One region of the Paraburkholderia sp. GAS82 genome, then DNA from elsewhere that is predicted to be linked to it. Evidence: riboswitches for the same ligand, from Rfam matches in the RefSeq annotation. Region 1 holds a riboswitch; each other region holds the start of a gene.
The links. Region 1 has a riboswitch for cobalamin ahead of P3T17_RS33940 (TonB-dependent receptor domain-containing protein). Riboswitches for the same ligand answer to the same signal wherever they lie in the genome.
Positions count from the first base shown of each region.

Region 2: linked by a shared signal. The riboswitch ahead of cobW (cobalamin biosynthesis protein CobW) and the one ahead of P3T17_RS33940 (TonB-dependent receptor domain-containing protein) in region 1 are both predicted to bind cobalamin.
Region 3: linked by a shared signal. The riboswitch ahead of P3T17_RS22575 (HoxN/HupN/NixA family nickel/cobalt transporter) and the one ahead of P3T17_RS33940 (TonB-dependent receptor domain-containing protein) in region 1 are both predicted to bind cobalamin.

Region 1 is NZ_JBNDLX010000014.1:177,429-184,126, reverse strand. It holds gene P3T17_RS33955 (DUF899 domain-containing protein) at 1-660, opposite strand, end outside; gene P3T17_RS33950 (helix-turn-helix domain-containing protein) at 792-2,030, shown strand; gene P3T17_RS33945 (DUF5074 domain-containing protein) at 2,048-2,695, shown strand; gene P3T17_RS33940 (TonB-dependent receptor domain-containing protein) at 2,717-4,642, opposite strand; adenosylcobalamin (AdoCbl) riboswitch at 4,688-4,777, opposite strand; gene atzF (allophanate hydrolase) at 5,037-6,698, shown strand, end outside.
Region 2 is NZ_JBNDLX010000007.1:139,562-146,259, reverse strand. It holds gene cobO (cob(I)yrinic acid a,c-diamide adenosyltransferase) at 1-447, opposite strand, end outside; gene P3T17_RS22560 (cobalamin biosynthesis protein) at 452-904, opposite strand; cobalamin riboswitch at 1,035-1,297, shown strand; gene cobW (cobalamin biosynthesis protein CobW) at 1,467-2,546, shown strand; gene cobN (cobaltochelatase subunit CobN) at 2,553-6,374, shown strand; gene P3T17_RS22545 (ATP-binding protein) at 6,371-6,698, shown strand, end outside.
Region 3 is NZ_JBNDLX010000007.1:146,859-153,556, forward strand. It holds gene P3T17_RS22570 (cobyrinate a,c-diamide synthase) at 1-859, shown strand, start outside; cobalamin riboswitch at 940-1,134, shown strand; gene P3T17_RS22575 (HoxN/HupN/NixA family nickel/cobalt transporter) at 1,229-2,287, shown strand; gene P3T17_RS22580 (cobyric acid synthase) at 2,316-3,854, opposite strand; gene cobD (threonine-phosphate decarboxylase CobD) at 3,989-5,077, shown strand; gene P3T17_RS22590 (BON domain-containing protein) at 5,053-5,400, shown strand; gene P3T17_RS22595 (LysR family transcriptional regulator) at 5,448-6,359, shown strand; gene P3T17_RS22600 (MFS transporter) at 6,399-6,698, opposite strand, start outside.

The DNA.
Region 1 (6,698 bases):
GCGCGCATAGGTGGAGTACGTGTGATACACGGCGCCATCCTCGAGTATGAAAGCGCTCATTCCAGGCCGGTCGCGCGCGTACGTTTGCGCGTCGGTCCCGCAGTTAGCTGCAAACTGGACAACGGGCTCAGGTGCCGGTGTCGCATCCATCGCATGCCGGCCACGCAGGTAGTTGTATTCGACTTCGCCATCACGCTGTTGCGCCTCGGTGAACGAAATATTGAAGTCGAAGTTGAAATCGCTCCCGGCCGAGGACGCCCACGGAAACGTCCATCCCATGCGCCGCCGGTAGGCCAGCAGCTTCTCCAGCGGCGCCCGCGACACAGCGGTGAGCGTGACGTCATGGTTCGCGAGGTGAACGGCGATGCCGTCGAACCCATCCGCAATCGACGAACACGACGGGCACCCAGCCTTATAGTCCGGCCCGAACATGAAGTGATAAACGAGAAGCTGCGAGCGTCCACTGAAAAGCTCCGCCAGCGATACGCTGCCGTGCTCGGTCTCGAACCGGTACGCCTTGTCGATCCGCACCCAGGGCAGGGCCTGGCGTTGCTGCACCAGCTCGTCGCCGCGGCGCGTGAACTCCTTCTCCGCCGCGAGCAATTTGAGCCGCGCCGCCAGCCATTCTTCGCGTGTCCCGGTTGCATGTGTCGTCGTCATGATTCGCTCCTTAGGTGTCCTGTGTCGTTTGTTCCGTTCCCAAATCCGCTGAGAGGCTTGGGTGTCGTGCTAGATTAGTCCCGGGCACCGCAGGAGGGGGAGTGACAAGTGTGACGCGATTAGAGCAGCCGATGGACTCGCCAGTCACGGCCGCGGCGCATGCGCTCGCGGCCGGCGACCCGCTCGGCGCGCTGAAGCGGATCGCATTGCGCGACGACGCGCCCGCACGTGCGCTGCGCGGCATCGCGATGGCGCAACTCGGCGATTTCGTGCGAGCCAGGGCGCTGGTGCGCAGTGCAGCACGCGCCTTCGGTGCAGGAGAGGCTGTATCCCGGGCTCGATGTGTGGTCGCCGAAGCCGAGATCGCGCTCGCCTCGCGTGACCTCGCCTGGCCCACCAAGGCGCTCGACGCCGCGCGGGCGACGCTCGAAGCGAGCGGCGACCGGGCTAATGCGGCGTATGCGCGGTATCTCGAGATGCGGCGTCTGCTACTGATTGGGCGTCTTGACGAGGCTGAGCACGCACTCACCGAACTTGACCCCACGCCCTTTCCGCCCGGACTCAGGGCCGCTCACGAACTGGTCGTCGCAGGTATAGCAATGCGCCGCCTGCACACGCAAACGGCCCTTGCCGCGCTCAAACAGGCCGAATACGCCGCGCACCGCGCGGGCATCCCTGCGTTGAAGGCCGAGGTCGAAAACGCATTCTTCGTATTGAACGCGCCCGCCGCAAGGTTAATTGCATGTGGCGAGGAACGCCCTCTTCTGCTTGCCGAAGTCGAAGCCTTACTGGCATCCGACACGCTCATCGTCGATGCATGCCACTATGCCGTGCGCGAAGCGGACAGCGTCGTTTCGCTCGCAAGGCGTCCCGTGTTGTTCGCGCTTGCACGCGCGCTCGCCGAAGCGTGGCCGTCCGACGTGCCACGGGACACGCTGATCTCGCAGGCATTCCGCACCCGGCATCCCGACGAATCGCATCGCGTACGCCTGCGCGTCGAAATCGGACGGCTTCGCACATTGCTCGGAACGCTGGCGAGCGTGAATGCAACGAGAGCCGGTTTTGCACTGGCGCCGCAGCGGGCGCGAGAAATCGTGGTGTTGGCGCGACCCGTCGAAGAAGGACATGCGGTGGTACTCGCCCTGCTCGCCGACGGTGAGTCGTGGTCGAGCTCGGCGCTCGCGCTTGTGCTTGGCGCCAGCCAGCGCACCGTACAGCGGACGCTCGACTCGCTGGCGGCCGCCGGCAAGGTGCAGTCGTTTGGACGTGGACGGGCGCGTCGCTGGATGACCCCGGCCCTGCCGGGATTCACGACGACATTGTTACTCCCCGCGCCGCTACCGGTTGATTATGATGGAATCGACAGGTGACCAGCCAGGGAGACGCCATGAAGCGTGCAACAGCAGAAATCGTCAATGAATACGGCCCATTTCCGGGTATCGATGGCGTGCATGGCGTCACCTATGATGGTGAGCACGTCTGGTTTGCCAGCGGAGACAAGCTGAACGTGCTCGATCCGCAGAGCGGCAAGACGCTGCGCTCGCTCGATGTCGCCGCGCACGCAGGCACGGCCTTCGACGGCCAGTACCTGTACCAGATCGCCGATCATCACATCCAGAAGATCGATCCGCAAACCGGCCGCGTGCTCGCCTCGATCCCGGCTCCTGGCGGCGACGATGCCGCAGGACTCACGTGGGCCGAAGGGTCGCTGTGGGTGGGGCAGTATCGGGATCGGAAGATTCTTCAGATCGACCCCGAAACCGGGAAGGTTCTTCGCAGCATCGAATCGAACCGCTTCGTCACCGGTGTGACGTGGGTTGACGGAGAGCTTTGGCACGCCACATGGGACGATAACGAAAGCGAGCTACGACACGTCGATCCACGTAGCGGCGAAGTCGTGGAGAGTCTCGAAATGCCGCCCGGCGTCCACGTGTCCGGGCTGGAGTCCGACGGAGCCGAGCAGTTCTTCTGCGGCGGCGGACGCAGCGGCAAGCTGCGAGCCGTCCGCCGGCCGAAGCGCGGCGCCACCGCCTAAAACACCGCCTGGAACGCTGCCTTAGAACGTGTAAGCCAGCTTGCCGAACGCCGTCCGGCCCAACGTGTTGTAGCCGTACGCGGTTACGTACTGCCGGTTGAACAGATTCGACAGATTGGCGGACACGGTGAGATGCGAGTTGACCTTGTACGCAGCGCGCAGGCCCACCGTTGTATAGGATGGCAGATAAATCGAGTTGGCCTGATCGTCGAAGGTCGATCCACCGTACAGCACGGAGATGCCCGTGCTCAGTGCGTGCAGGTGGAACTCGTCCCACATGTGATCGATGTTCAGGCTGAACGTCTGACGCGGGCGGCGGTTAAGCCAGGTCTGATCCGTGACGTCCTGCGGATTCAGGAAACCGACCGAGAGGCTCACCGGCGTCGATTTGCCGATGATGCCCTTGTACGACAGGTCGATGCCCTGAATATGCGCGCGTCCGACGTTCACCGGCAGGAAGGTCAACGAGTCGTATTCGATCAGGTTGTGAACGCGCGTGTCGTACACCGCCGCCGTGAAGGTCCCGAACGACGTGGTGGCATCCAGCGCCGCCTCAACCGTATCGCTGCGCTCCGGCAGAAGGTTTGGGTTCCCGTAGCCCGGATAGTACAGGTCGTCGAAGGTCGGCAGACGGAACGCATTGCCATACGAAACGCGCGCCGTATAAACCGGCGTAATCGCATAAGACAAGGCAACGTTGCCGGTATTGACCGACTGCCCCTCGATGATCTCGTGACGGCCTGCCAGGAACACGGTCAACGGGCCGAGCGTCGCCGACTGATGCAGCGAAACCGCTGAATCGTCGCGCGTCGGCACACCCGACGGAATGTCGTACGGCAGGAAGGCCTGCTCGCGCGAGAAGTCGTAGGCAAGCTTGGTCTCGCCGGACAGCGGCAGGTTGAACAGCGCGGGCCCACGCTCCTGATGCGTCAGCGAGGTCGACGTGCTCAGGCGCGTCGAGTCGATCTCATCGGATGGGATGCCCGGCGTATTCGTATACAGGAACTCGCGGTCCGTGGCGTAGCCGACCGACTGATCGAGCTGCGTGAACGGCGTGATATCCAGATGGAACGCGGCGCCCGTCGTCAGCTGATAATCGGCCTGCCGGTCGTCGCCGCCCGCGTCATCGTAGGAGAGATCCGAGCGGTGATACAGGAAGAACGTGGAGAGCGACCAGTTGTTGTGCGCGTAACCCAGGCGTCCATCCACGTCCTGCGCATGGTACGGGTTACGGCCGTCTTCGTGACCGAAGACAACCGGCTGCGTCGCATCGATCCCCGCCGTGTTGTAGTCATGCAAGCCGAGCGAGTAGGTCAGCCCGCTCAACGCCGACAGCGCGCCGGTGGACGGGACCGAGCCCGATGTGCGGACCTGCGTATCGAAGGTCTTGTTCGACCCGCCGCCCACCGACACCGTGGTCTGATTGGGCTGATTGGAAGCGTGGTTCGTGAAGAGCTGGATCACGCCACCCATCGCATCGGCGCCGAACGAAGCGGCTGCCGGACCGGAGATCACCTCCACGCGGTCGAATGCGGAGGTCGGCAGATCAGCCCATTCGGCCTGACCGCTGGTCGCGGAACCGACCCGGATACCGTCGATAAACACGGCCACCTGATTTCCCGCCGAGCCACGGATGCTGACGGACGCAAGCGAACCTGGGCCGCCGTTCTGCGCAATGGTCACACCGGGCAGTGTAGCAAGCGCCTGCGTGATGCTTGGGTCAATGGGCGAAAGACGGTCGAGATCTGCGCGAGTCAGAACCTGGGTCGTGGCATATCGCTGATCGAACGATTGCGGCAGATGCTGCGTGTCGCCGGTGACGAGGATATTCGGTAGCGTGGTTTGCGCGACGGCCTGATCCTGGGTCGACGACGAGTCGTCGGCGTGGGCGACCTGGCAAGCGGTAACCGTCAGCGCGGAGCTGATGATGAGATGACGAAGCTTCATTATTGGAATCCTGGGGATAGCGCGCCCCACAGTTGAATAGTAGACAACGACGCCGAGGTCTGACTTCCGGTTCGGACTGAAACCGGTCACAGTGGCGCGACCGCGCTGGATTTGCACCAGCTTCCACGAGTCGTTTGCGCGCATTCTACTTGTGAATCTAACGGGGACCGGAATAATTCCCGCCAATCGACGCGTCATTGCAACATCGCACCAGCGCGGTTCTGACGCCCAACGATCGGGCGTTTCGCGCCAGACGGGTGCATCCGAGAACGGCTCGGGCGCGGCGTACATGCCTGTATCGCCCTGCCCTGAAAAGGCGCGACAGCCTTCCCGCGCGGTTGGCATGAGTCTTGAGTACAATTTCCCTGAACTTGTACACAAGAGGGAATACGAGATGCGCGGATGGACAATTTCGGATTGGCAGGAAGCGTATCGGGACGGTGCGACGCCCGCCCAGTTGCTTGGCGAACTGGTCCGCGGACTGACGCCCGAAGATGACCCCGCATGGATATCGACCGTGACGCAAGCAGTGCTCGACGCGCAGCTCGCGGGCCTCGAGGCCAGGCTAACCGCGGTCGGTGGCGATCTGACGAAGCTGCCGCTCTATGGCGTGCCATTCGCCGCGAAAGACAATATCGACGCCGCCGGCTTCGAGACCACAGCCGCCTGCCCCGCCTTCGCCTATACGCCAGAGCGCAGCGCGACGGTCGTGCAGCGGCTGACCGATGCCGGCGCAATCGTCATTGGTAAAACCAATCTCGATCAGTTCGCGACCGGCCTCGTGGGCGTGCGCTCCCCTTACGGCATCCCGGCCAACAGCTTCGACGCCGAGTACATCTCGGGTGGCTCGAGTTCGGGGTCAGCCTCGGTGGTTGCGCGCGGCATCGTCCCTTTCTCGCTGGGCACGGATACGGCCGGCTCGGGACGCGTCCCTGCGGGCCTCAACAATATCGTCGGAATCAAACCTACTCGTGGCGCGTTCAGCAATAGAGGCGTGGTGCCGGCATGCCGCACGCTCGACTGCGTGTCGGTCTTCGCGACCACTTTCGACGACGCCGCGCTCGTGTATGACCTGGCCGCCTCACTCGATCTGGCCGACGGTCTGTCCCGCGAAGCGCCCGCCTCCGCGCTTCAGTGGCGCGTTCCCGCCGCGCCGCGTTTTGCGGTCCCGTCACAGCCGGAATTCTTCGGCGATGAACTGTCCGCGCAAGCCTTCAATGCCGCCGTGGCGCACCTTGAAGCGCGCGGCGCGATCTGCGTGCCGCTCGATTTTTCGCTCTTCGACGATGTCACTGCGCTGCTGTATGACGGCGCATGGGTAGCGGAACGCTATGCGGCGATTCGCGACTTTGCTGGCTCGAACGAAGCCGACATTCACCCGGTTGTGCGCGACATCATCTTCAAGGCCAAGGAATTCTCCGCCACCGACACCTTCGAATCGATCTACCGTCTCGCCGATCTCAAACGCCGCGCCGATGCGATGCTGGCGCAGTTCGACGCCCTCGTCGTGCCGACTGCCCCGGCCCACTACAGGATCGCCGAACTGCTGGCGGATCCGGTGCGTCTGAACAGCAATCTCGGCAAGTACACCAACTTTGTCAATCTGCTCGACTGGAGCGCAGTGGCCGCGCCGGCAAACTTCCGCGAAGACGGACTGCCGTTTGGGATTACCTTCATTGGCGAGGCGTGGCGGGAACGGGCGCTGGCTGACTTCGCGGCGCAATGGCATCGGGCCACCGGGCTGCCGCGTGGAGCGACTGGGATGCCGCAGGCTGCGCAGTCCGGTGCCGCGCAACCAGCGCCTGAGGCAAAACGCAGCGCGGCGAGCGACACCATTCGCGTCGCCGTCGTCGGTGCCCATTTGCGTGGCATGCCGCTCAACCATGAACTGACGAGTCGTGGCGCAAGCTTCGCGGAGAGCACGACGACCGCGAGCAACTATCGTCTCTTCTCGCTCGCAAACACGACTCCGCCGAAACCAGGGCTACTCCGTTCCGAAAGCGGCGCACCGATTCAGCTGGAACTCTGGGACGTGCCGGCGACTGCATTTGGTTCT
Region 2 (6,698 bases), on a different contig from region 1:
GACGTCCAGCACTTCATCGAGCGGCAGATACTCGTACTTGAGTACGGTATTGAGTTCGTCGAGAATCACCATCTGATATTCGCCGCTTTCGATCATCCGGCAGGCTTCGCTCCAGCCTTTGCGTGCCGTCGCAATGTCGGCTTCCCGATCCTGCGTGTTCCAGGTATAGCCGTCGCCCATCGTGACGAAATCGCAGTTTGGCAGACTGCCCAGGAAATCGCGCTCCGAGGTATGCAGTGCACCCTTGATGAATTGCACGACACCGAGGCGCATGCCGTGTCCGAGCACGCGCACGGCCATGCCGAAAGCCGCTGTGCTTTTGCCCTTGCCCGTGCCCGTATTGACGATCAACAGTCCTTTTTCGATGGTGGCCTGCGCCTGTTTCTTTTCATGTCCTTCGCGGCGGCGTTGGGTCATGCGCAGATGCGATTCCGTATCGGTTTTCATGCAGTCAGGTCCTGGTGGTTGGGTTCAATCGGCGCGCCCCGGGCGCCTGCGTACAGAATTCGGCCAGGCAGGCAATGGCCACGGTGACGCCAGGCGAAGCCGTTTTGCCGGCAACGAGGCTGCCGCCGGGCGCTCCCAGCAGCGCGCAAGGTTCGCAGATGCCGTCGACGCCGAAGCGGGCCTGTACCGCTTTCGAGGCCGTTGCGCGAAGCATGCCGCCCGGGCAGGCGGCGATCGCTTCACGGCTGAAGCTATGCAACATTAGCGCATGACGGGCACAGAATGTCAGGAGGCCGGGTTCTCGCGCCTTTGAATCGATGGTCGAGATCGAGGCGATCGATTCAAAGGCGTTGGCCCCTTGCACGCCCAGTTTGCCAAGCGTCGCGAGCACAGCGGCCTCGATCGCCTCGGCCGAAACTTGCTGCCGACAGCCAATGCCGATGCTGAATTGCTTCATGTTGTGTCGTAACCGTCCGCTCGGGCCGTAAGCATATGGCGTGTCGGTTTGCAGATATCTGGCGCGCTACAATACACGCGTTGGCGGCCGCTCGCCAGCGTCGCTTCTTGACGCTGCCTCGCGGTGCAGCCTAAACTCGTCCCACTCTGGTGCCCGCCGACGCGTTATCGCGCCGGCAGTTAAACGGGAAACAGGACGCTTGCCGCGCTAGCGCGAGCCCAACCTGTGCTGCCCCCGCAACGGTTCAGCGAAAGCGTCGCTTAGGCGATGCGAAGCCGGCTCCATGTCCGCGACCAGGATCGCGGGCAATCAACCACTGCGCGAAAGATTCGCGTGGGAAGGTGGAGCGGTGCGTTCGCCAGCCCGGATACCGGCCAGAGAAGAGGTGTTGGCGCTGCGGGGATGCAGCTGGCCATCCACGCCTTCATCGCGTTCCTCTGTTGCGACCGCAACGTTCCGTATCGTCCCCACGTCCTGTTTACGTCCTGCGCCAGACGCTACCGCTCGCGTCTGGTCTGAAGCGAGTGCCCGACGAGCTGGCTTGTTTAATAACGGAGTGATCATGCAGAACCCCATGCGCAAGATCCCTGTGACTGTCGTCACGGGCTTTCTTGGGAGTGGCAAAACCACCTTGCTGCGCCATATTCTTCAAAACGCGAACGATTTGCGGATTGCTGTCATCGTGAACGAGTTCGGCGAGCTCGGCATCGACGGCGAAATTTTGCGTGGTTGCGGAATCGGCTGCGACGAAGAAGGCCGCGAACAGGCCGGCCAGCTCTATGAGCTCGCCAACGGCTGTCTGTGCTGCACCGTGCAGGAAGAGTTTTTCCCGGTGATGGAGCAACTGGTCGAACGCCGTGGCGAAATTGACCACGTTCTGATCGAAACCTCGGGACTGGCGCTGCCGAAACCGCTGGTCCAGGCGTTCAACTGGCCTTCGATCCGCAACAGCTTCACCGTCGACGCGGTGGTGACCGTGGTGGACGGCCCTGCCGCAGCAAGCGGACAGTTCGCCGACGACCCGCAGGCCGTGGATGAGCAGCGCCGAGCCGATCCCAATCTCGATCACGAATCGCCGTTGCACGAGCTGTTCGAAGACCAGCTCGGCTCGGCCGATCTCGTGATCCTGAACAAGACCGACCTGCTCGACGAGGCACAGCAGGCTGCCGTGGAAGCGGAGATTCGCGAGGAGTTGCCGCCCCAGGTCAAGATCGTGCGCGCCCAGCGAGGGCAGCTGGATCTGCACGGCCTGCTGGGTTTGCAGGCGGCGTCCGAAACCACGATTCATCTGCGCCACGATCATCATGGCTCGGCCGACGATCCCGATCATCACCACGACGAATTCGATTCCGTGATCGTTGAAGCGCCCGCTGCATCGCGCGAAACGATCATCGCGGCGCTGCAGGGTTTGACGGAGCAGCACACGATCTACCGCGTCAAGGGTTTTGCAGCGCTGCCAGGCACACCAATGCGCCTCGTGATCCAGGGCGTGGGCCGGCGCTTCGACAGCTATTTCGACCGGCGCTGGCGCGAAGACGAAGCACGGGCCAACCGGTTCGTGCTGATCGGCGAAGATCTCGATCAACCTGTGCTGCAACGCGCGCTGAGCGCCGCGTTGGCTGCCCAGGCCCAGCAGTCCTGATCCGTCATGCATCTGCTACGCACCGTTCCGGGCGGTTTTGTCGACGATACCGAAGGCGTCATCCGGATCGATCAGCGACCGGCTGAGATCGTGGTGCTGAGTTCGGCCGACACGACGCTGGCGCTGTTGGCGAGCGTGGTGCCGAGGCTCGGCGCCGGCTTCCCGGAGATCCGGCTCACCAATGTCAGCTTTTTGCGGCAGCCTGCATCGGTCGATTTTTACGTCGACGACGTGCTCCAGCATGCGCGTGTGGTGGTCGTCGACCATCTGGGCGGCGAAGCCTACTGGCCTTACGGTATCGAGCAACTGGTCGAACTGGCCGAACGCAGGAAGCAGGTGCTGGTGATGTTCTCGGGCGACCTTCAGGAAGACCCGCACCTGCTCGCGCGCAGTACCGCCGATCCCGCCTTGTGCCATCAGCTCTGGCGCTATCTGCGCGAGGGCGGCCCGCTCAATGCCGAAGCCTTCTTGCGCTGCATCGCTTATCGCGCGCTCGGCTGGGGCAGCGAACCGGCCGCGCCGCGCGTGTTGCCCGCTGCCGCGCTTTATCATCCTGAGCACGATACGCCGAGCATCGCCGACTGGCAGGCGCGCTGGCGCCCCGGTGCACCGGTGGCACTGATCCTGTTCTACAAGGCGCATTTGCAGGCGGCCAATACGCGCGTGTTCGATGCGCTGATCGAGGCGCTCGAGGCGCAAGGCGTGAACCCCTTGCCGCTCGCCGTGACTTCGCTGAAGGATCGAGTGAGCCTCGCTGTATTGCAGCAGTTGAGCGTCGAGCATCGGGTCGCGCTGGTGCTGAATACCACCGCGTTTGCGGTCTCTTCGATCGATGCCCCGGATGCCTTTGCCCTCGCGGGCGATGCGCCCGTGCTGCAGGTGATCCTGAGCGGCGGGAACCGCGAGACGTGGCTCAAGGACAATCATGGCCTCAATGCGCGCGATATCGCGATGCATGTGGTGCTGCCCGAGGTCGACGGCCGCGTGATTACGCGAGCGATCAGTTTCAAGGGACTCGACTACCGCTGCCCGCATACCGAGGTCGACGTGGTGCGCTATCAGCCCGATCTCGAGCGCATCGCGTTCGTGGCCGAGCTGAGCCGGCGCTGGTGCCGGTTGCGCACGCTTGAGAATGCCGACAAGCGGCTCGCGCTGATCCTCGCGAATTACCCCGTCAGCGAAGGGCGGATCGGCAACGGTGTCGGACTCGATACGCCGGCCTCCGTCCTTACGATCCTCGCCATGTTGCGTGACGAGGGTTACCGGCTCGATCCGTTGCCGGCCGATGGCGAGGCCCTGCTGCGCACGCTGACTCAGGGTGTCACCAACGACCCGGTTGTGCGCGACTTGCGTCCTGCCTTGCAAAGCCTGGCGTTGGCCGACTATCGCCGCTATTTCGAGCGTCTGCCTGCCGAGGTGCAAGCCGCGCTCAATGCGCGTTGGGGTGCGCCGGAACTCGATCCGACGGTCCGCCAGGGGCGCTTCATGATCGCCGGCTGGCGCTGCGGCCAGGTGTTCGTCGGGATTCAGCCCGCGCGTTCCCGTGACGCCAGCGACTACGCGAGTTATCACGACGCCGAACTGGTGCCGCCGCATGCCTATCTGGCGTTCTATTTCTGGCTGCGGCACCGCTTCGAAATCGATGCCGTGGTGCACGTCGGCAAACATGGCAATCTCGAATGGCTGCCGGGCAAGAGCGTCGCATTGAGCGGCCAGTGCTGGCCCGATCTGATTCTTGGGCCGCTGCCGCATCTTTATCCGTTCATTGTGAACGACCCGGGCGAGGGCAGCCAGGCCAAGCGGCGCGCGCAGGCCGTGATCATCGATCATCTGATGCCGCCGCTCACGCGTGCTGAGAATTACGGTCCGCTGCAGGATCTCGAACGCCAGGTCGACGAATACTACGACGCCTTGATGGTCGATCCGCGGCGTGCCAGGCTGCTGCGCGGCACGATCCTGAAGACGATCGTCGAGCATCGGCTGCATGAGGAACTGAGTCTGGCCGCACCCAGCAGTCCCGATGCCGAGGATGCGCTGCTGACCCAGGTCGATGCGTGGCTATGTGAGTTGAAAGAGGCGCAGATTCGCGATGGTCTGCATATCTTCGGGCACTCGCCGCAGGGCGTGCAGCGGCGCGACACCTTGCAGGCGCTGGCGCGTTTTCCGGTAGGCAACGGGCGGGAGGCGAACGCGGGGCTGATCGATGCGCTTGCACGGGATCTCGACATTGCCCGCCTGTTCGATCCGCTGGCGCCCGACTGGTCGGCGCCATGGGACGGTCCTCGCCCGGCACTATTGCAGCAGGTGAGCGATGCGCCCTGGCGGCATAAGGGCGATACGCGCGAGCGGCTCGAACTGCTCGCAGCGGAATTGCTTGCTGACCTGTGCGGTTTGTCCAGTGCCAATGCTGAATCTGGGTCCGCACACGGCCTGCCGGCGCCGGGCAGTCTGCCGCATGTCGAGCAGGTGCTCGAGCGTTTGCGCAATGACGTGCTGCCGCGCCTCAACGCATGCGGTGGCGAAGAATTGCGGCAGTTGCGGCGAGGCCTTGCCGGCTGTTTCGTGCCGCCGGGGCCAAGCGGTTCGCCCTCGCGGGGGCGCCCCGATGTGCTGCCGACGGGGCGCAACTTCTATTCGGTCGACACGCGCGCACTGCCCACCCAGGCCGCCTGGGCGCTCGGACTCAAATCGGCACAGCAACTGATCGAGCGGCATTTGCAGGAGCAGGGCGATTACCCGCGCGCGGTCGGACTGTCGGTGTGGGGCACGGCGACCATGCGCACGGGCGGCGATGATATCGCGCAGGCACTTGCGCTGCTCGGCGTACGGCCGAAATGGGCAGCCGGCAGTCATCGCGTGACCGATTTCGAGATTCTGCCGATCGCAACGTTCGACCGGCCGCGCATCGACGTCACGCTGCGCGTATCGGGATTTTTCCGCGATGCGTTCCCGAACCTCATGCACCTGTTCGACGCGGCGGTGCAGGCGGTGGCTGAGCTCGACGACGAGCCTGTTGAGCTGAATCCGATCCGCGCGCGCGTGCTGCGCGAGCGCGATCAACTGATCGCCGGCGGTCTGGAGGCTGGCGAGGCTCGCCGCCGCGCGGGCTGGCGTATCTTCGGCGCACGCCCTGGTTCCTATGGCACAGGCTTGCAGGAGTTGATCGACACCAGCCAGTGGCAAAGCGACGCCGATCTTGCGCACGCGTATCAGCAGTGGGGCGGTTACGCCTATACCCAACAACGTTCGGGCGAGGCCGCCCACGATGCTTTCGGCATGCGCCTCGCTGCGATCGACGTGGTGCTGCAGAACCAGGACAGCCGCGAACACGATCTGCTCGATTCGAATGACTACTACCAGTTCCAGGGCGGCATGGCCGCAGCCGTGCGGCACCTGAGCGGCGCGCAACCGCAGCTTTACCATGCCGACCACAGCAACCCGGAGACGCCGCGCATCCGGCCGTTACGCGAGGAGATCGCACGGGTAATCCGCTCGCGCGTGGTGAATCCGAAATGGCTCGAAGGCATCAAGCGGCACGGCTATAAAGGCGCTGCCGAAATCGCTGCGACGGTCGATTATCTCTATGGCTACGACGCCACCGCACGCGTGGTTGCCGATCATCAATACGCGCTGGTCACGGATGCTTACCTGAACGACGCGGATACGCGGGCGTTTTTGCAGCGCTATAACCCGCATGCGTTGCACGGCATCTGCGAGCGGCTGCTAGAGGCCATGCAGCGCGGCTTGTGGCAGCATCCCGGCACGTACCGAAGCCAGGTCGAACAGCAACTGCTGGCGGTGGAACAGCATCTCGAAGGACGTTCATGACGAAAATCGACTCGCCCAGGACGCTCGTCTCCGGTACACCCGTCGCTACGCGTACGGTTTTCCCGTTTGCGGCGCTGCTTGGGCAGGCGCCCTTGCAACAGGCGCTGCTGCTCGCTGCGATCGATCCGGGCATTGGCGGTGTACTCATCAGTGGTCCGCGCGGCACAGCCAAATCGACGGCTGCGCGTGCGCTTGCCGACCTGCTGCCAGATGGTCAACTGGTGACGTTGCCGCTCGGCGCAAGCGAAGAGCACCTCGTCGGCACGCTCGATCTCGAGACGGTGTTGCGCGACAACGCCGTGCGCTTTTCTCCCGGACTGCTGG
Region 3 (6,698 bases), on a different contig from region 1:
CCGGGTCGGCTCGCCCTATCATGCGAAACTGCTTGAAGAGGCATTACCGGCCTCGCTGCGCTGGTGCGGCCATCTGAACAGCAACGACTCGATCGAATTGCCGGACCGGCACCTCGGTTTGCACCAGGCCGCAGAAATCGCGGATCTCGATGCACGCCTCAACCAGGTTGCCGATGCGCTCGCCGCGACGCCGCTGGCCGAACTGCCACCGGCCATCGACTTCGAGGCGCCACCGCGTAACAGCCTACCACGCCTGCTCGACGGCAGGCTGATCGCAATTGCAAAGGACGCGGCCTTTTCCTTTATCTACCCAGCCAATCTCGCACTGCTCGAAGCACTCGGCGCCAGACTCGCGTATTTCTCGCCGCTCGCCAATGAACCGGTACCTCAGGCTGCCGACGCCCTCTATCTCCCCGGCGGTTACCCGGAACTCCATGCCCGGACCCTGACGGACCGGAAATGCAGTGCCGGCTCGATTCACGCACACGCCGCAGCCGGCAAACCGTTGATCGCCGAATGTGGCGGCATGCTCTATCTGCTAGACCGACTGATCGACGTGCACGGTGCCTCTACCCCGATGCTCGGCCTGCTGCCCGGCGAGGCCAGCATGCAGACCCGCTTCGCGGCACTGGCCATGCAACAGATCGAAGGACGACACGGCGTCATGACCGGACACACGTTCCACTATTCGAAGCTGAACACGCCGCTCGCACCGGTTACGACCGCGGTTCGGCCGCAAGGCGCAACCAGCGGGGAAGCCCTCTATCGGCACGGTGCAATCGTCGCAACCTACATGCACGCTTACTGGCCGTCGAATCCGGTATTCGCCGCCGCCTTGTTCCGCGGCGAGGCGTTCTGAACAAAAATCGTTGGAAAGGGAAAGATTCCTCCGTCCGAACCGCTATTCAAGCGGAGATTGACGCCCTCCGGCAGCCTTCTGTACTCTTGCGCCTTGATGGTTCCCCTCACCGGGATTAAACGGGAACGCAGTGAGAGCGCTCTGCTCAAGTCTGCGACTGCCCCCGCAACTGTAAGCGCCGAGTCCACACCATGCTTGACCACTGGGCAACCGGGAAGGTCGGTGCCGGATTGTGACGTGCGAGTCAGGAGACCTGCCATCGACCGAGGTCTGCTCAGCCGGATCGGACGGGGATGTCCGAGTCGCCAAGTATCCGTTTGCGCGAATGGATACCTGCTGTAAGGACAGCCCGAACCTCAGGATTCTTGCATGTCCATCACGTACTCAAGGTCAGTTCCAACTGACGCATTGCGCTATCGGCTGATTGCCATCTACAGCGTCCTCGCTTTATTCAACGTCGGCAGCTGGATCTGGGCCTTCATAGCCTTCCACGGTCACCCGCTGTTGCTGGGCACCGGCCTGGTCGCCTACGGCTTCGGATTGCGCCATGCAGTCGATGCCGATCACATCGCCGCCATCGATAACGTCACACGCAAACTGATGCAGGATGGCCGACGGCCCGTCACGGTCGGTTTCTTCTTTGCGATCGGTCACTCGGCCGTGGTTTTGCTGGTAGCGGCAGCGGTTGCTGCTACGGCCTCTGCGCTCGAAAGCCGGTTCGAATCCTGGCAAAACGTCGGCGGCGTGATCTCGACCAGCGTCTCAGCGATCTTCCTGTTTTTGATCGCGGCCATGAACCTGATCATCCTACGCGGCGTATGGCGGGCGTTCAAGAAAGTAAAGCGTGGTGAGCCGTACGATCAGGACGATCTCGACCTCCTGCTCAACAGTCGCGGCTTGCTCGCACGGATGTTCCGGCCGCTGTTCAAGCTTGTATCGAACTCATTGTGGATGTTGCCGCTCGGCTTTCTGTTCGGCCTGGGTTTCGATACCGCGACCGAAGTCAGCCTGCTCGGCATCTCGGCACACCAGGCATCTCAAGGGTTGTCGATCTGGATCGTGCTGGTGTTTCCGGTACTCTTCGCCGCAGGCATGACACTGATCGACACCACCGACGGGATCCTGATGCTTGGTGCCTATGAATGGGCGTTCGTGCGACCGATCCGCAAGCTTTACTACAACCTCACGATTACGCTGGTCTCTGTGCTCGTCGCGGTCGTGATAGGCGGTATCGAGGCGCTGGGGATGATTGCCGACCAGATCAGGCAGAAGGGCCTGTTCTGGCAGACCGTCGATACGTTGAACGAGAATTTCAACAACCTCGGCTTCGTCATCATTGGCATCTTCATCGTCTCGTGGGTCCTGTCGTTCCTGATTTACCGGATCAAGGGCTACGACAAACTCGAAGCGCATCTGCATGCGCAATAAGCGCTCAGTTGACCCGGCTCGGCTGGAGTCAGCGTGACGCGTCCGCACGCTTGCCGATAGCGGCGAACACCCGAGTCAGGTCGAGGTGCTCCTCGAGCGTATCGGCGAGCCGGTCGAGCGACGCGTCCCGCAACGCCGGATAGTCGAGTGCTTGCGAACCGGCCAGCCCCGCCCACGCGAGCAAGGCACTGCAGGAGGCCGGCGTGTCGAACAGCCCGTGCACATAAGTGGCGAGAATCTGTCCGTCAGCCGACATTGCACCATCGGGACGTGTATCGTCCCCGTCCGACTGGTCCGCTACGAGGTACAAAGCCGGCGCAGCAAGCGCGGGGCCGTGGGTTTCGCCCATGTGAATCTCGTAGCCGCAAACGTCCGGCGAACCGCTCAGCGTCAGGGCGCCCGTGACGTTCCTGAGCATCTTCTCGCGTGTGATGACGGTCTCGTAATCGAGCCAGCCGAGACCCTTCGTGGTACCCGGCTGGCCCTCCACGCCGTGAGGGTCGCTCAGTGATTGGCCGAGCATCTGCATGCCTCCGCAGATACCGATCACCCGGCCGCCATAACGCAAATGCCGACGCAGCACTTCTTCCCAACCGTTGTCGCGCAGCCAGGCCAGATCTCCACGCACATTTTTGGAGCCGGGCAAAATCACCAGATCCGCGGGCGGCGGCGGAATACCCGCGAGCGCATAGCTGAAATCGACCTGCGGGTGCGCGCGCAGCGCATCGAAATCCGTGTGATTGCTGATATGTGGCAATGCCGGCACGACCACCCGCAGAGACTGCACGGCATCGGCCGCACCGCTATGCGCCACACGCGGCAGCATGTCTTCGGCGTCGAGCGCCAATCCGTGCAGATACGGCACCACCCCTAGTACCGGCTTGCCTGTACGCGCCTCCAGCCAGTCAAGCCCAGGCTTCAGCAGGCCCGGATCGCCGCGAAACCGGTTGATGACGAGACCGCAGACCCTTGCGCGTTCGGATTCGGACAGGCATTCGAGCGTACCGAGCAAATGCGCGAACACACCGCCGCGATCGATATCGGCCACCAACAGCACCGGGCAATCGACCGCTTCAGCAAAGCCCATATTGGCGATATCGTTCGCACGCAGATTGATCTCCGCCGGGCTGCCCGCCCCTTCCACCAGGATCGTGTCGTACTTCTTCTGCAGGCGTGCGTAAGATTCGAGCACGGCCTTGAAGGCCAGCGGTTTATAGTCGTGATAGGCGCGCGCATCAAGATTCATTCGTGCTTTGCCATGTACGATCACCTGCGCACCACGATCGCTGGTCGGCTTGAGCAGCACCGGGTTCAGGTCCGTATGCGCGGGAATGCCGGCCGCAATCGCCTGCAGCGCCTGTGCGCGGCCAATCTCGCCCCCATCGATCGTGACTGCGCTGTTGAGCGCCATGTTCTGTGGCTTGAATGGCGCCACCCGTCCGCCGCGGCGCGACACCAGCCGGCACAGACCGGCGACCAGCGTGCTCTTGCCTGCATCGGAGGTTGTACCCTGGATCATCAGCGTGCCGCCAGGCACAGCCGGTGCGAAATCGTTTGGAACAGTCATCAGGAAACCGAGGCTCGATCAAAAATGGATGAGTTGGGGCACACGACGCAATTTGCAGAGGTGCGAGAGGCATCACACGGTCTACGATTATCCCATTGCCACCGGTGCATCCCCCCTGTCGATACAATCACGACATGATTTCACCCAACCCTACACTCGTCCCAGGCGCAATCGTGCATGGTGGCAATCTGCGCGAAGCCGTCCGGCGCTACGGTATCAGTTTTGACGCGTGGCTCGATCTGTCGACCGGTATCAATCCGCACGCCTATCCGGTCCCGCCCATTCCTGCAGAGATATGGCGCCGCCTGCCCGACGATGGCGATGGCCTGCTCGCCGATGCCGCGCGGTACTATGGCGCGCCGAGTTCCGACCATATAACGTCAGTGGCAGGTAGCCAGGCAGCCATCCGGGCGCTGCCCGAACTGCTTCGGCGCGGAGTCGCCGCCGTTGCTCCGCTAACCTATGGCGAATATGCCCCTGCGTTCGAGCGCGCGGGCCACACCGTCGTGCCACTCGACATCGACGACGATGTGTTGCCCTGCGGCGTTAACCACGCGGTCGTCGTCACGCCAAACAATCCGACAACGAAGCAAGTGGACCCGCACCGTCTGTTGCAGTGGCATGCGCAACTTTCGGCGGTCGGCGGCACGCTGATCGTGGATGAAACGTTCGGTGACGCACTGCCTGCGGAGACATGCTCGTCGATGGGAGCGTATGTCGATCGCGAGGGACTCGTGGTCCTGCGCTCACCGGGAAAATTCTTCGGACTCGCCGGAGCGCGTTGCGGCTTCGCGCTGGGCCGGCCCGAGTTACTTGCAGCGCTACGCCTCCATCTCGGCGCCTGGACCGTCAACGGACCCGCCCGCCATGCAGTGGCACACGCGTTCCGCGACCATGCGTGGCAACATCAGATGCGTATGCTACTTGCGTCTGAAAGCGCACGGCTTGTAGCGTTGCTGCAGGCTCACGGCCTGGTCGCACTGAGCACTCCCCTGTTTGCCTGGTTCCCGGATCCACGTGCAGAGGCACTGCACCAGGGGCTCGCCCGGCAAGGGATCTGGACACGCTATTTTTCGGCTATCCCCAGCGTGCGCTTCGGGCTACCCGGGTTGGAGCAAGAGTGGGCACGGCTCGAGCTGGCTCTTGCCCGGACCATGGACGAACTCTCGAAGTCAACAAACGGCCCGATCCGGAAATCGTGCGCGAGATCATTGCCGGACTGAAGGCTGAGCTGCCTTATGCCGCGGACGACATCAAGGCGGTCGTCAGGGACGGACACGTGACGCTGAAGGGTGAAGTCGAATGGGACTACCAGCGCCGCCGAGCGGCCGACCACACCGAGGGATTCACGTTTGCTGTCGCGCTGATACAGCCTGCTCCACCCAGTTTGATCGCTTCAGGAAGAAAGGTTTCGCTTGCCGGGCAAACGTCGAAATTGTTGTCGCTGAATGTCGTGAGCACTGCCCAGTGGACACATCCTGCGCCGTTTGCTCGAGACACTCTGTACGCTCAATGCATCGCCTACCACGTATCTGCGGGCACGTAAGCGATTACACTCGAAGCTTCAACCCTACACGCTGCGCTTCCTGGCTTATGGATCTCAAGCAAATCCAATATTTCATTGCACTCTTCGAGGACGGCTCGGTCACGCGCGCGGCAAAGCGGCTGAATATGGTGCAGCCCGCGCTCAGCATGCAAATCTCGAAGATTGAAGCGGAACTGAACCAGAAGCTCTTCGAACGCGGCCCGCACGGCATGACGCCGACCGACGCGGCGCGTCTCATGTATCGCCTGTATACGCCGATCATGCGCGACATCGACCATGCACGCGAGCAATTGAGCCAGCGCGATGTGATCGTCACCGGCCGGGTCTCGCTTGGCATGGTCGCGTCCGAGGCGCAAAGCGTTTTGCCTGAATCGCTCGCGAAGTTCAACGCGCTGTTTCCGCAAGTGGAAGTCTCGGTGGCTGACGGGTTCAGCGCGCAGTTGATCGACGCCGTTGAAGCGGGCCGGCTGGATGCGGCCATCATCAACAAACCGCGCGGGCGCCTCTCACTCGATGTGGTGCCGCTGCTCGACGAAGAGATGGTGTTCGTGACGAGCGCCGCGCACGGCGTCGAATTGCCCGCGGAAATCGACCTCGCTCATCTACCTGCCGTCGAACTGGTGCTGCCGACGCGGCGCAACGGCCTGCGCGGCGTGCTCGATGCGGAATTGATGGCGGCCGATATCGTCATCAAGCCGACGTTCGAAATCGACCTGCTGAGCACGATTGTGCAGTTCGTCGAGCAGAGTCAGGTGGCGACGATCCTGCCGCGTGTCGTCGTGCAGCGCGAGGTCGACGAAGGCCTGCTGCGCGCCTATCCCATCGTCTCGCCGCCGATCGTGCGGCACATCATTCGCGTGAGCCATCCGAAGCGGCCTATCGGTCCGGCAGCGCACGCGCTGATCGAAATCATCACAGACGAGATTCGCCGGGTGACGACCGGTGTGTCTGTGCGCTGACGTACTTCATGGGCGCTCGCCCAACGCCCTCAGCATGCCTTAAACCGCTTCGCGGGAAGCATTTTTGTCGAGCTTGCCGAGCGTCTCAGGCACGACAAACGCGCCGGCGAGGAAGATCACGCTGATCACGCCCACGAAGATCGCCAGCGTCAGCGGCAGCTCGCTTGCGTCTTTGGCGACAAGCGACACGGCGGTCGGCATCATGCCGCCAATGGCAAAGCCAATGTTCCAGGAGAGGCCCGTGCCGGTCGCGCGAATCGCTGTCGGAAACCGTTCGTTGAGGAAGATCAGGATCGGCGCATAGCCCGCGCTACCGAGCGCGCTCAACACTACCGCATA